2 regions of the Psychrobacillus sp. FSL H8-0483 genome follow, and region 1 is predicted to be linked to the other one. Evidence: predicted binding sites of a transcription regulator. Region 1 holds the regulator's gene; the other holds the start of a gene.

Region 1 (7,998 bases):
CCCAATTGTTTCTGTATCAAGTCTGCAAGTTTTAGCAGGTAACGCACCCTACTTCTCTGGTATTGTTTGTGCCATTATGGATGCACGCCGAGGAAATGTGTTTGCAGGAATTTACACGAACGGGGAAGTGGTGAAGGAAGCGCATATGTCGCTTGTGGAGCTACTGGAAACAGTGGATGGAATGGGGCAACCGGTTTTATTCGTCGGAACGGATGTTGAGATACATTGGGAGCAGATAAAAGAAGTACTTGGGGATAAAGTGCAGCGAACAGATGCAGGATTCTCTTTGCCAAGTGCTGCTGTGTTAATTGATCTAGCGAAAAAGACTGAACCAACAGACGTACATGCAATCGTGCCAGAGTATTTACGCGTGACGGAAGCAGAAGCGAACTGGTTGAAAGAGCAGAAGAAAAATGAAAACTAAAACAATTACGTATCGCAAAATGACGCTGGAAGATATCGATCAAGTCTTATTAATAGAAGAAGAAGCGTTCACGGTTCCTTGGACGAAAGAAGCATTTGAACATGAAATGACGACTAATCTGTACGCCTACTATATTGTGGCGGAAACAGAGGAAAAGGAAATCGTTGGCTACTGCGGTATGTGGCTTGTAATGGATGAAAGTCATATAACAAATGTAGCGGTTGCAGAGCGTATGCGAGGACACAAAATCGGTGAAGGCTTGATGCGTGAGGCAATTCGCATCGTGCTTGAGCACAAAGTGGTGCTCATGACGTTGGAAGTACGTGTGACGAATGACATAGCGAAAAACTTGTATTATAAATTAGGCTTCCAAGACGGCGGCATACGAAAAAACTATTATACAGATACGCAGGAGGATGCTCTTGTGATGTGGGTGGAATTTAAATGACAAAAGATCAATATATATTAGGAATAGAAACGAGCTGTGATGAAACGGCAGCTTCCATCGTGAAAAATGGCCGCGAAATCATTTCCAATGTGGTCGCTTCTCAAATCGAAAGTCATAAACGTTTCGGTGGAGTTGTACCAGAAATTGCTTCAAGACATCATGTGGAGCAAATTACGATAGTGATCGAAGAGGCGTTGAAGCAAGCGAATATGACGCCACAGGATCTGGATGCAGTAGCAGTAACAGAAGGACCAGGACTTGTAGGTGCACTTTTAATCGGAATAAATGCCGCAAAAGCATTTACGTTTGCACACGGGCTTCCACTTGTTGGTGTCCATCATATTGCCGGGCATATTTACGCCAATGCACTAGTGCAGTCGATGGAATTTCCACTTCTTGCGTTAGTAGTTTCAGGAGGACATACGGAACTAGTCTTAATGAAAGAGGACGGGCAATTTGAATTAATCGGAGAAACGCGAGATGACGCAGCAGGTGAAGCATACGATAAAGTAGCGCGAGTGTTGAATTTGCCGTATCCAGGTGGTCCACATATCGACCGGTTAGCAAACGAAAGTGATGGAGCTGTGCCATTTCCAAGAGCTTGGCTCGAAGAAGGTTCGTATGATTTCAGCTTTAGTGGCTTAAAATCAGCGGTTATTAATTATCAGCATAATGCGGAGCAGCGAGGGGAAGCAATCAATCCCAACCATTTAGCAGCAGGCTTCCAGGAAAGCGTGATTGAAGTATTAACAGCTAAAACATTAAGAGCTGCACGTGAGTTTAATGTGAAGCAAGTCATTGCCGCAGGTGGTGTTGCTGCGAATAAAGGACTTCGTCAATCACTAGAAGAAACATTTGCAAAAGAAAATATTCCATTTTATGTGCCACCAATAAAATTGTGCACAGACAATGCAGCGATGATTGCTGCGGCAGGTAGCTCCAAGTTTTCGACAGGTAAAACAGGCGATATGTCGATGAATGCTCGACCAGGTTTGGAATTAAATAGCTGGAAATAAACGAAATCCTCTTTTCTTCGACAAGAAAAGAGGATTTTTTAAAATGGTTTTTTTAAAGTTGTCAAGAGAGAACATTCGTACTTATGCACAATTTGTGCATAACCTGTTGGTAACTTGTGAAATTTCAATATATTGTGTCTGCTTTACAAACAATTATGTGGAAAACTAAGATTTGAATCTGTGGACAATGTGGATAAACCTGTTGATATGTTGGTATTACGGTATTTATACTGTGAATAAATATGTGGAAAAAATATTTATTGAAATTTGCTATTGACCAACATATATGAGCAAGAATCGACAAATAACTATTGCTCCTGTTTGACTAAATCTGTGGAATCGGATGGTTATCCGCAAAAATCGGATGATTCACTCAAATAATCGGATCATTCGGCATGGAAATCGGATGATTATGAGTAAAAATCGGATGATTTACACAGATAATCGGATGATCATTTGCAAAAATCGATTCTTTCAAAAAAAGCAACGTAAACCAATATCATGGTTTACGCTGCTTTTTAGTTTGCTTCTATTTTTTCTAGTTGTTCTTGTAGTTCAAGCCATTCATTCGACAAATCATCTTGTTTTTCTCTTAATTCGTCTAGTGTGTATTGGAATTGCTGCACGGCTTCATGATCTTGGAAGATTTCCGGATCACATAGCTTTTCTTCTATAGAAGCTATTTCTGCATCTACTGTTGGAATCTGACTTTCTAACTCCTCTAGCTGACGTCGAAGTTGGCGTTCTTTTTTCTTCGCTTCCTTATCGATCGTAGAAGTGTTCGCCTTCGTGACAACTGTTTTTTCAACAACTGCCTTTTCTAGTGCAAGTTCTTCCAACTCTTCTTTTTTTTCTAAGTAATAATCATAATCGCCTAAGAAAAGACTAGAGTTATCCGAAGCTAACTCAATTACTTTTGTAGCAATTCGATTAATAAAGTACCGGTCATGGGAAACAAATATAATCGTGCCAGGGAAATCGAGTAATGCATTTTCCAATACTTCTTTACTATCTAAGTCTAAATGATTCGTAGGCTCATCGAGAACAAGCGTATTTGCTTTTAACAACATAAGTTTTGCAAGTGCAAGCCTAGCTTTTTCTCCACCAGATAAAGTAGAAACTGTTTTTTGCACATCGTCCCCTGTAAATAGGAAACGACCTAATACCGTACGAACATCTTTTTCATTCATAAGTGGCCATTCGTCCCATAATTCTTTTAAGACAGTTTTATTGCCAGATAGAGCGGCTTGCTCTTGGTCGTAGTAGCCAAATTGGACGTTTGTTCCGTATTGGATCTTACCACCAGCATTGTCTAGCTGTTTCATAAGGGTTTTAAGTAAAGTAGATTTCCCAACGCCATTTGGTCCAACTAATGCAATGCGATCTTGTTTGTAAACGGAAAAGGAGATATTCGATGAAACGGTTTTGTTAGGATAGCCGACTGCAACTTCTTCTAGTCGCAATACATCATTTCCACTTGGACGATCGATTGTGAATCCAAAAGAAGCGGACTTTTCGTCTCCATCTGGTGAATCCATCCAATCTGTTTTTTCAATCACTTTTCTTCGAGATTGAGCCATTTTTGTCGTGGAGGCACGAGCTAGATTACGACTAACGAAGTCTTCCAATTTCGCTTTTTCTTCTTGCTGCTTTTCGTATTTCTTTTTGTCTAGTTCATAGTTTTTCGCCTTTTGATCTAAGTAGGAACTATAATTTCCGACATATCTTGTAACATTATGACGTGATACTTCGTACACAAAATTCACTACTTGGTCTAAAAAGTAGCGGTCATGTGAAACGATTAAGATAGCGCCACTATAGTTTTTTAAGTAGTTCTCTAAAAAGCTCAGAGTTTGAATGTCCAAATGATTAGTCGGCTCATCGAGAATGAGTAAATCTGGCTTGCTAAGTAGCATTTTCGCTAATGCAAATCTCGTTTTTTGGCCACCGGATAACGCTTGGACAGGCTTGTCATAATCTTCTGGGAAGAACTGCATTCCATGTAGAATCGAGCGGATGTCCGATTCAAATCGGTAGCCTCCAGCTTCATTAAAAGCGAGCTGTAATTCGTCATATGCAGCAGTTACACGTGCGTACGCATCTGCATTCTCATATATAGAAGGATCAGCCATTTGTGATTCTAATGAACGAAGCTCTTTTTCTGATTCAATTAAATGACTAAAAATGGACTTCATTTCCTCCCAGATGGAGAGCTTAGATTCGAGTCCTGCATGTTGTTCTAAATATCCTAAGCGAACATTTTTGGGCATAATAATATCGCCAGTATCATATGACATTTCGCCTGCAATTATTTTAAGTAAAGTAGACTTTCCAGCACCATTTCGACCAACGAGAGCAACTCGGTCACGGTCTTGAACCTCTAGCTTTACGTTTGTTAATATATCTTCCCCATTAAAGGATTTCGTTACTTGATTGACTTGTAAAACGATCACGATGATTCGCACCTCAATTCTATTCTTAAGTGTAATAGATAGGGCGGAACGTTGCAACGCTCTAGTCTTTACATAACACGAAATGTCTAGTAAGATAATAACAATTTGTTCGAATGAAATAGGAGGATTTTTATGAAACCTGAAGCACCGAGGATTCCTCAAGCAACAACGAAAAGACTTCCTCTATATTATAGATTTTTGCAAAGCTTTCATAATGCAGGACACAAAAGAGTTTCCTCACAAGAGTTAAGCGATGCAATGAAAATTGATTCCGCAACAATACGACGTGATTTTTCTCATTTTGGTGCACTTGGCAAAAAAGGATATGGATATGACGTGCCTAACCTGCTCGAATTTTTTAGAAAAACGTTAGACCAGGATGAAGCGGCAAATGTGGCACTTATAGGGGTTGGTAGTTTAGGAACTGCTTTTCTTAAATATAACTTTCAAAAAAACCACAATACTAAAATTGTCGTTGCTTTTGATACAAAAGCTCCTGTAGAGGGAACAATTATGAGTGATATTCCCGTTTTTCATTCTAGTGTAATGGTAGAAAAGCTGAAAGAGTACGGAATAGAATTAGTCATTTTTACGTTACCAAGTCGTTCAGCACAAGAAGTGGCAGATCGTTTAACCGGCACGACGGTTAAAGGGATACTAAACTTTACACCAGTGAGGTTAAGCACGTCTGATGCCATTCGTGTACATACTATTGATCTGTCAGTAGAATTACAGACGCTTATTTACTTGATTCGAAACGAAGATACAGAATAATGAAGAAAGCCTTCCACCGCATTGCAAAATCGGTAGAAGGCTTTTCTTTATGGCATTTGCGAATAAGTTTCAAGGAATTTTTGTATGGTATCTCCATAAAATTGGAAAACAGTCACAAATCCGTTTAATAACATATGAGACACAATCGAAGCGAGGATTCGCTTAGTTTTATAATAAATATAAGCGAATATAAATCCCGAGACGGCATATAGTAGGATGTGCGTAAATTCAAAGTGTATAGCCCCAAACGCAATAGCACTTATGGAAGCCGCTACAAAGAAATTTGTTTTTGGTAATAACATACCGAATATAATGCGACGGAAAATCAGCTCTTCTAATATTGGAGCAAAAATGACAATGGAAAAAACCACAAATGGCACACCGCGGGCGATTTCAATAAATTGTGCTGTATTTTGAGACCCAGGCTCCACCCCAAGTGCAAGCTCAATGTTTGCAGCAATGATTTGTCCTAAAAATACTAAGAAGAATCCGATTACTCCCCAGCCAATTGTTTTCGCTAAGCTAAACGGTGCTCCTTTAAGAGGTCGTAAAAATGCTTTATCTTTACGAATAATAAGTAGGGTTATGACTGTACCAATCCCCATACTTAGAAATATCCACCAACCAGCAGCAATGAGTATTGGATTTTCAACATCTAACGAGGTAAAAAATTTGCGAAGTAGCGGTATAAAGAGTGCTCCTGATAGTTGCATCATGCAGTAAACGATTAATATGTATATGGCTGTCTTTTGTTGTTTCATGTATTTTAATACCTCTCCATTTATCTAGTTTCTTTTATTGTAAAGGAAATACAAAATAAAAGAAAAAATATTCTTCTCACTTGCAAAATGTTCTGTAATTAATTATTATTATAAGTGTGTTAGCACTCGAAGAGTAAGAGTGCTAATAATATTAAATTCTACTATTTTAGGGAGGTAGTTTCACTTGTTAAGACCATTAGGTGATCGTATTGTAATCGAATTAATCGAAGCTGAGGAAAAAACAGCATCTGGCATCGTACTTCCAGACTCTGCTAAAGAGAAACCGCAAGAAGGTAAAGTTGTTGCTATAGGAACTGGACGAGTACTTGATAACGGTACACGCGTAGACTTAGATGTGAAAGAAGGAGACCGTATCATCTTCTCTAAATATGCAGGTACAGAAGTGAAATATGAAAACAACGAATTTTTAATTTTACGCGAAAGCGATATTCTAGCTGTAATTGGCTAATAGGCTCATATAAAACGAGATAAAAATTAGGAGGTAACAGTTAACATGGCAAAAGAGATTAAGTTCAGTGAAGACGCTCGTAGTGCAATGCTGCGTGGGGTTGATAAACTTGCAGATGCTGTTAAAGTAACGCTTGGACCAAAAGGACGTAACGTTGTTTTGGAGAAAAAATTCGGTTCACCACTTATTACAAATGACGGTGTTACGATTGCAAAAGATATCGAATTAGAAGATGCATTTGAAAACATGGGTGCAAAATTAGTTGCAGAAGTTGCATCTAAAACAAATGATATCGCTGGTGACGGTACAACAACTGCTACTGTTTTAGCTCAATCTATGATCCGTGAAGGATTGAAAAACGTAACAGCTGGCGCAAATCCTGTAGGAATCCGCAAAGGGATCGATCTTGCAGTTGCAGCAGCAGTAACAGAATTGAAAGCAATTTCTAAACAAATCGAAGGCAAAGAGTCAATTGCTCAAGTTGCTGCTATTTCTTCTGGTGATTCTGAAGTTGGTGAACTAATCGCGGAAGCAATGGAACGCGTTGGGAACGACGGAGTTATCACAATCGAAGAGTCTAAAGGCTTCACTACAGAGCTTGACGTAGTAGAAGGTATGCAATTCGATCGTGGATATGCATCTCCATATATGGTAACAGATTCAGATAAAATGGAAGCTATTTTAGACAATCCATATATCTTAATTACAGATAAAAAAATCTCAAGCATTCAAGAAATTCTTCCTGTACTTGAGCAAGTTGTACAACAAGGTAAACCACTTTTACTAATCTCTGAGGACGTAGAAGGGGAAGCGTTAGCTACTCTAGTTGTAAACAAACTTCGCGGAACATTCAATGCTGTAGCTGTTAAAGCTCCAGGATTCGGAGACCGTCGTAAAGCAATGCTGGAAGATATCGCAATCCTAACTGGCGCTGAAGTAATTACAGAAGACTTAGGATTAGAATTAAAATCTACAGACATTACACAACTTGGACGTGCTTCGAAAGTTGTTGTAACAAAAGACAACACAACAATCGTTGAAGGTAACGGAGATTCAGATCGTATCGCTAGCCGCGTAGGTCAAATCCGTGTGCAATTAGAAGAAACAACTTCTGAATTCGACAAAGAAAAACTACAAGAACGCCTTGCTAAACTTGCTGGTGGTGTAGCAGTAGTGAAAGTTGGAGCAGCAACGGAAACAGAATTGAAAGAACGCAAACTTCGTATTGAAGATGCACTAAACGCAACTCGCGCAGCTGTAGAAGAAGGTATCGTTTCTGGTGGTGGTACTGCACTAGTAAATGTATACAACAAAGTAGCTGAATTAGCTGAAACAAAAGAAGGCGATGTAGCAACTGGTCTAAAAATTGTACTTCGTGCATTAGAAGAGCCAGTTCGTCAAATCGCAAACAATGCGGGTCTTGAAGGCTCCATCGTAGTGGACCGTCTAAAACGCGAAGAAATCGGTATCGGTTTCAACGCAGCGAACGGTACATGGGTAAACATGATTGAAGCAGGAATCGTGGATCCAACGAAAGTAACTCGTTCAGCACTTCAAAACGCTGCATCTGTAGCTGCACTATTCTTAACTACAGAAGCAGTAGTAGCAGACATTCCAGAAAAAGGCGGCGCAGGAATGGGCATGCCTGATATG
Region 2 (7,998 bases), 2.0 Mb from region 1:
GGAGATTGTTACTTTTAAATATTATGGATTACGACCAGAACCAATAATTCCAAAAATATTGATAGCAAAAGAAAACCTAATTGAACATGTCCAAAATCGACTCGATTTTCAGCTTACTATAACAAATTTGTATTCTGTTATACATGATGTAGACGAAGATGGGCTCCGACTATTGTACAATCTCGAGCTTTTCATGAAATATAAAGCCGATGTAGTGGAGCCGACGTTAACGATAAACCACGAAGAAGACGTAGATTATTCGGAAAAATATGTTTCATTACCTCCACCACCTACAGTAATACGAAAAGATGTTTCCATAGAAGAGATCGTTGGAATTACTGAGGGGATGGAAGTAGTTCGTGAAGCCGATTGGGGGGAAGAGACAGGGATTGTCTGGCGTGATCGGGATTGGAAGATGGAAGAAAACGATTTATCGATTAATAGCTTTTTTCAAAGTCATAATGAAGATTCCGTAAAAGCTTTCATTTCGAAAAATACAGGGAAAGTTAGAAGATTTGTGTGGTATAAAGATCGAAGGGGCGACCTTTGCTTAAATAGGGATGAATGTTATCAAAAAGCTATTAACTTTCTACAAATGATTATTCCAAATTATTATCAATATTTTCAATTAATTGTCCGTGAAAATGAAGACAAACTGGATGATACTAGAATGAAAGAAGCGTTTAGCTTCCGCGTGCATAACGGACTTGGTATACCTATTTATTTAGAAATAGTCATAGTTACCGTTAATCGGAAAACAGGCCAAATAGATTATTATAGTGGGCATAGTATTGACTTTGAACAACTTAGTCATATTTCATCTGAACCTGTTATTTCGAAAAAAGAAGCGTATGACATTTTTCTCAACCACTTGGATTTTGAATTAGTATGGAATAAAAATTATGAAGAAAATGAAGAATGCTATACACTTGTCTATCAAGCATGTGATCGCCATACAAGAAAATCTATCCGATACATTGATGCGATAACAGGAGCAGTTATTACGGATAAAGATTAATAATATATGCGTAGAGAAACATTCGAAATAATAGCGGCCTAGATATACGTCTGGAACGGAAATCAGTGCATAGAAAAAGGGGGACCATCTCTCAGTCACTAAATGACTTAGGAGACAGCCCCAATTAATATACATTTTCATTTTTGTGTGTAAATTAATGTTTTTCGATAGGTAAAGGAACCCGTTATTATGTCAAGGTTCTCTTTTTTATGTCTTCATCTGTTACCACAATTTGTATCCTTTAGAACCTGGTGGTGCATTTTGGATCATATCGATCACTGGGACCGTGTAAGCGAATAAAATCAATAATATACAAATTGTCAGCCAAATCTTCCAATTTTCTAAAGCCATTGGAGTTTTTTCAGCGTTCTCTGAAACTTCGCCTATAGGGAATTCTGTTTCTCCCTTTGGTGCAAACCATAGTAGATTAGCTACAATATAAAGTACTAAAATAATGCCGACGAATAGTATTGTACCACCAACTGCTTGTGCAACTTGGTAAGGAATCCAATCCGTTGCCTGAGCCGCCCCTCCATATGTAGAGAAGTCAGAACGACGAGGTGCTCCCATCAATCCAACAATATGCATGGCTCCAGACATAATGCTCATTCCAACTGCCCAAACAATTGCTTGAATGATCGCAAGTTTGTTCATTTGTTTCGTTAATACTCGTCCTGTCAGGTGAGGGATTAACCAATAAGAAGCCCCAAAGAATGTTAATACTACAGATGTCGCTAGTGTAAGATGGAAGTGACCAGTAACCCAAATTGTATTATGAATTACTTGGTTCATTTGGTTAGAAGCGTTGATAATACCACCAGCACCAGCAGGAATGAATGCTGCCATCCCTATAAATGGCACGACAAATCTAGCATCTTTCCAAGGTAATTTTTTAAACCAACCAAGTATACCTTTTCCTCCAAGTTCACGTCCTCTTATTTCAAATGATGCAAATAAAGAGAATGCTGTTAAAAGGGAAGGGATAACAACCATCATTGTCAAAACAACTTGTAAGAATTTCCAAAAAGAATCAATCCCTGGTTCTGTTAATTGATGGTGAAAGCCAACTGGGATAGAGAAAATTAAGAAAAGCATAAATGATAATCTTGCAAGTGCATCTGAGAATATTTTACCGCCGATAATTTTTGGTACTACCACATACCAAACCATATATGCTGGTAATAACCAGAAATAAACTAATGGATGTCCAAAATACCAGAATAAAGTACGAGAAAGTAAGACATCTACTTTATCAACCCATCCTAATGACCAAGGAATTAGTTGGAATACTACTTCCACTGCTACTCCTAAAGAACAGATAATCCACATTGCTAAGTTTACGACAACCATAAATGTTAATAATGGACTTGGTTGCCCAGGATGAGTTTTACGCCATTCGATGTATTTCGAAATTTGTCCAGCCCCACCTATCCATGAACCGACTACTACTAATGCTAAACCTACGTAGAAAATCCAATGTGCTTGAAGCGGAGCATAGAATGTATATAGTACAGATGCCTTGTTTAATAAAACCATTACAGCAGCTGCTATAGTACCAATAGTCATTGTCCAAAAACCAATCCAACCTAAAAGACGTTGTTTATCTGTTAATGTACCTGCTGTTCGACTGACAGCAGCAATTTGAAACCCAAAAATAAAGTATGTTGTTAAAATAAGTGCTAATAGAACTCCGTGTACTGTTAATAGTTGATAGTAACCAATTCCCCAAGGGAGTGTAAATTGACCGGAACGTACTAATGTCTGTAATAATCCACAAAGACCACCGATTAATAAAGCAACAAATGCTACGTATACATGTGCAAGTGCAAGTTTACCATCGCGAGGATCTACTTTTACCATATCTTTCGCTTTTTCTGTCATTGTTGTCATGTTACTCCACCACCTTTAGCATGGATGTCATAGAAGAGTGTCCTATGCCACAGTATTCATTACATAAGATTAAAAATTCTCCAGTTTTATCAACTGTTGTCACGTATTCGGATACATATCCAGGTTCTAGCATCATGTTAATATTAGTACCTGCAATTTGGAAACCATGTACGACATCTTTCGTTGTTGCGATAAATTTCACTTTTGAACCAAGTGGTACTTCTATTTCAGGTACATTGTAATAAAAAGCAGATGCAACTAACACCACTTCATAGTCCCAATCTTTACCCTCCACTTTATGTACTCCAGGATTATTGAAAGGTGCTATCTCATCCACTCGCTCAGGATCAATGTACACCTTTGCACTTGGTGGATGGGAACCAAAATGGAATGCACTAAAACCAACAATAATTAAAAATAAGACCAGTGAGCCAACTCCAAATGTAAGCCACCATTTCTCGTACTTATGAATATGCATAACCTCTAACCTCCATCATATTAAAATCGATCAACAAACAAGTAAAATGCCATGAACCATGTAACTAATATAAATACTCCAACCATACTAACGGAAACGAGTGTTCCTTTTAAGTCGGGTTCCTTTTCATGCTTTTTGGACATTTTCCTTACACCTCCATAAATCGTTTTTGTATAGATTCATATTAAATATAAAAAAGTGTTGTGGATGTGAGAAATATCACAGATATAAAGTAATGATGTGAAGAAAATGTGAAATAATATAAACGGCTGTTGATTATCCAATTTGCCTCATTAAAATTTCACAAGAAATGCGCAAGGATCCCATGTTGCACTTGTACGTTTTTGGTACGCTTTGGACGAAATAATCACTCCATCATTACCGAGGGCTCAGTGTAGAAGGACTGAGCAGCCAAAATTGCATCTTTGGCTGCTTACTGTATAAATAGGAAAGTCGCTATTCTTTCATTTCCAAAAAGCTTTGGCTCTTCTATTACAAGTAGCTATGGAGAGTGACGGACAAACCAACGACCGCGCAATTATCGAAAAATGCAGAGGGATGCGATTTTGTCGCATCCCTCCGCATCAAGAAATCCAGGTAATTGTGTAGAACTCGTTCAGTTCCAAGCACTCTAAAACACCTAAATATAGAGGGTATAGTGTGTTATCACCATTTTAATATGTTATTTGTTGAGTACTTTTGGTTTATCACCATGTGAAATAATATAAATAAAGAGGAAATAAAAAAAGAACTTTCATATTTGAAAGTTCAGAAAAATAGTATGTATGAAAGTCCTAAAAATTTATTCATCAATTGTTAGTATGATTGTTAAATTTCCTATATTTGCAAGTTCAACGGGTAATTTAAAAGCGTGTTGAAAACCGAATAATTTTGTTCTTCCAACAATGACAGTGGGTGGTGTAATATCTACTTCGACCCCATCACGAGCTACTACTGTACATAAGTTACCAGCTACCATATTCCCCAATTCTCCAGTAAATGATTCCAGCATTTCCCCCTCTAAAGGCATTCCAAACATAGTTGCTCCAATGGAAGATAAACATTCTGAAGTTGAATCTATAATAATACGGCCTTTAATATCTCCAATCATTCCTATTAGAACGCCCATTTCTTCTTGCTCAAAGGGTTGCACCATGAGAGAGGGAGATTTAATATCCATCGGAAGAGGGATAACAGATTTTAACGATTGTATAGTTCCATTTAATATAGTTTGTATGTGTTTTGACGCAGTCACCATATCCCCTCCAAATAGTAAAGATGTATCGATTTTAGCATAATTACTAGGAAAAAAGAATAGAGGTATAGAAAATGATGCAATAGTATGGTATATTTAAATGAGAATGAAATTCAAATTCACTGAGAGGACGATTTGAATGTTAGCTATATTAATCGGTTCTACTGTAATATTATTTAGTTTAGTTACGACACACGTCTTGCGTTCAACAACTCCACAACCAAAATAAGAAGTATATCTATATATGACAAAATCTAAATTCGAAGGTGTCACCTCAGACTGTCTTGAAAACGCTTGTCTAAGAAGGTAACCTAATCTCGTCGCATCCTTGCAACAACCGTTGCAAGGATGCGACGAGCTTTGCGCAGGAGCACAGCTTTTCTGCGACGAGCTTTGCGCAGGAGCACAGCTTTTCTGCGACGAGCTTTGCGCAGGAGCACCGAAGAATGAAGGGGTTTGTCTACAGTCTGAGATGACTTTATTTGATCTTTCAAATAGAGTCATCTTTTTTCATGTTTTCTGCTATGATAGACATATATTGTCGAACTATAAAGGAGAAATATTTTTCACATGAACAATACAGAGAAACTACAAATCATAACAGAGAAAAATGCATTGCTAGCAACTATTTTTCACCAAAACAAAGACGAAGAACGTTATGCTAAAGCGAAATTATTTGCAGACAAGTTAGAAAAGGGTACTTTCACCATTGCTTTTGCAGGACATTTTTCAGCAGGTAAATCGAGTATGATCAATGCTTTAGTCGATGAGCAACTACTACCGACAAGTCCTATTCCAACTTCTGCAAACATAGTGACTGTTAGAAAAGCAGCTGAAAATTATGCGCTCGTTCATTTTGTGAATCAAGCACCTGTTCAATTTTCAGGAGAATATGATATTCAATTAGTAAAAAAATATTCAAAAGATGGAAGTAAAGTTTCACAAATTGAAATAGGGCATGAATCTTCTAGCTTACCTGAAGGTATTTCAGTGATGGACACTCCAGGTGTCGATTCCACAGATGATGCGCATAGAATTTCCACAGAATCTGCCTTACATTTAGCAGATATCGTGTTTTATGTAATGGATTACAATCATGTACAATCTGAGCTGAATTTCCAGTTTACAAAACAATTGCTTCATTATAATGAAAACGTATATTTAATTGTCAACCAGGTAGATAAACATCGAGAAGAGGAATTGTCATTCTCTGCGTATAAACAATCTGTTGCAGACGCTTTTAAAGCATGGTCTGTAGAACCAAAAGGGATCTTTTTTACTTCCTTAAAAGATGCAAATTTCGTACATAATGATTTTCCAAAAGTGCAACAAATTGTTTTACAGTCGATTCAAAATAAAGAATCCTATTTTCTTACATCTGCTCAAGCAACCATTGAAAAATTAGCGGACGAGCATAAAAAATACTTAGAAGATGAAAAAGCAGCATGTTTTGAGGCGTTTGAAAACCAGATAACGGAAGAGGATTGGAAAAATAAACAAGATATTAAAGAGCAGTTAGAAGTTTCGCAAAAACAAATAGAGCTTCAGGATTTAAGTCTATGGAAAAAATCCTTTGAAGATCAACGTAAAGCCATTTTAGAAAACGCATCTATTATGCCTTATGAAATGAGAGACTTTTTAAAGTTATATGCAGAAAGTAAACAAAACTCCTTTAAAGTTGGCTTTCTAGGAAGTAAGAAGAAAACGGAAGAGGAAAGACAGAAAAGACTGGAAGATGCGCGACAATTACTGGAGAAAGTTATTGCTACAAATATAACGGTCCACGTAAAACAATTAATGAAATCCATGTTAAAAGACGTCTCTTTATTAACAGAAACGAAGTCCAATGATATTGATGGAATAGATTTTACTATTTCATCTATACTTATTAGTGAAACTTTGCATGAAGGTGCGAGCATTAATGGGGATGCGATTCTCCATTATGCAAATCGTGTATCTGATGCTGTAAACCGATATTTTATTCGCGAAACAGATAGTTGGAAAGAAGAAGCTACTGTTTATATCGAACAAAATCCATTAGTAAATCTAGAACTAGTGGAACAGAAGACAGAGCTGTTAAACGAAAAACAACTAGCTATCCATACCTTAGAAGAAGTAGATGAAAGATTAAATGTTTTTGATAAAATAGTGGAAACAGCCCCTCTCCAAATTAGAAAAGAAAGAGATCGTTTACTGAGCGAATGGGAAGAGGAGCGACGTAAATTCCAAAGCTCCATTACAGAATATGATGCAACTGCAGAGGAGCAAGAAGAAATAATCGAGGAAATAGATAAAGTAGAAATACTTGAAAAAGAAGAGGTATTGCTCTCTTCAGATGCAGTTTTACAACGAGCAAATAGAATTGGTGAAGTGCTAGCAGAAATACCCGATTTTACAGAAGCAGCGACTGTTATTAAACGAAAAGCAACACGTGTTAAAAATCAACAGTTTACCATTGCATTATTCGGAGCTTTTAGTGCTGGGAAATCAAGTTTCTCCAATGCATTAATGGGAGCGAATGTTCTTCCGGTTTCTCCTAATCCAACTACTGCTGCAATAAATAAAATACATCCGATTTCGGAGCACCATCCACATAATACAGCGGACGTTGTTTTGAAAACGAAAGAACAATTATTTGTGGAAGTTGCATTTGCATATAGTCAATTAGGAATTACCGTATTCACATTAGAAGAAGCTTATGAGAAAGCAAAAACAGTAATGGATGAAACTGTAGTAGAGGAAGTACATAAATCGTTTATTACAGCCTTTTACAAAGGGTTCCCAACTTTCCAAGATCAATTTGGAGAGACTCTTCGTGTAACAGGGGAAGAATTTGGTCAATACGTGGCAGAAGAAGCGAAGAGTTGTTTTGTTGATTTTATTGATTTTTATTATGATTGTGAATTGACGAGATTAGGGGTTACTTTGGTGGACACGCCAGGAGCAGACTCTATTAATGCGAGACACACTGGTGTTGCATTTGATTATATTCGAAATGCAGATGCTGTACTATTTGTTACTTATTTCAATCATGCATTTGCAAAAGCAGACCGAGAATTTTTAATTCAACTTGGACGTGTGAAAGATGCCTTTGAACTGGATAAAATGTTCTTTGTCGTCAATGCAATTGATCTTGCAAACAATGAAGAAGAAGCAAACCTGGTCAAGCAATATGTACAAGATGAGTTGCAACGCTTTGGTATTCGATTCCCACGCGTGTATGGGGTTTCTAGCTTACAAGCACTACAAGAAAAAGTGGCACTAGTAAAACTACATGAAGGAATGCTGCAATTTGAACAAGCATTCCATCAGTTTTTAGAAGAAGACTTAAAACAAATTGCCGTGACATCTCTCGAG

The links. Region 1 encodes Rex, which represses fermentation and respiration genes when NADH is low (regulators of the CRP and FNR family bind a similar motif). Its sites were predicted from a motif close to TTGTGAAATATTTCACAA; they were not measured.
Region 2: a site for Rex is predicted at 3,594-3,611, ahead of MHB48_RS07800 (cytochrome c oxidase subunit 2A). Genes of this name have one in related genera too.

What each region holds. Positions count from the first base shown of each region.
Region 1 is NZ_CP152052.1:3,626,910-3,634,907, reverse strand. Features, by position in the region: gene tsaB (tRNA (adenosine(37)-N6)-threonylcarbamoyltransferase complex dimerization subunit type 1 TsaB) at 1-424, shown strand, start outside; gene rimI (ribosomal protein S18-alanine N-acetyltransferase) at 414-872, shown strand; gene tsaD (tRNA (adenosine(37)-N6)-threonylcarbamoyltransferase complex transferase subunit TsaD) at 869-1,888, shown strand; gene MHB48_RS17625 (ABC-F family ATP-binding cassette domain-containing protein) at 2,407-4,341, opposite strand; gene MHB48_RS17620 (redox-sensing transcriptional repressor Rex) at 4,474-5,115, shown strand; gene MHB48_RS17615 (type II CAAX endopeptidase family protein) at 5,163-5,876, opposite strand; gene groES (co-chaperone GroES) at 6,061-6,345, shown strand; gene groL (chaperonin GroEL) at 6,391-7,998, shown strand, end outside.
Region 2 is NZ_CP152052.1:1,662,387-1,670,384, forward strand. Features, by position in the region: gene MHB48_RS07785 (YcdB/YcdC domain-containing protein) at 1-1,018, shown strand, start outside; gene MHB48_RS07790 (b(o/a)3-type cytochrome-c oxidase subunit 1) at 1,241-2,899, opposite strand; gene MHB48_RS07795 (cytochrome B5) at 2,910-3,386, opposite strand; gene MHB48_RS07800 (cytochrome c oxidase subunit 2A) at 3,407-3,529, opposite strand; gene MHB48_RS07805 (chemotaxis protein CheX) at 4,189-4,641, opposite strand; gene MHB48_RS07810 (dynamin family protein) at 5,212-7,998, shown strand, end outside.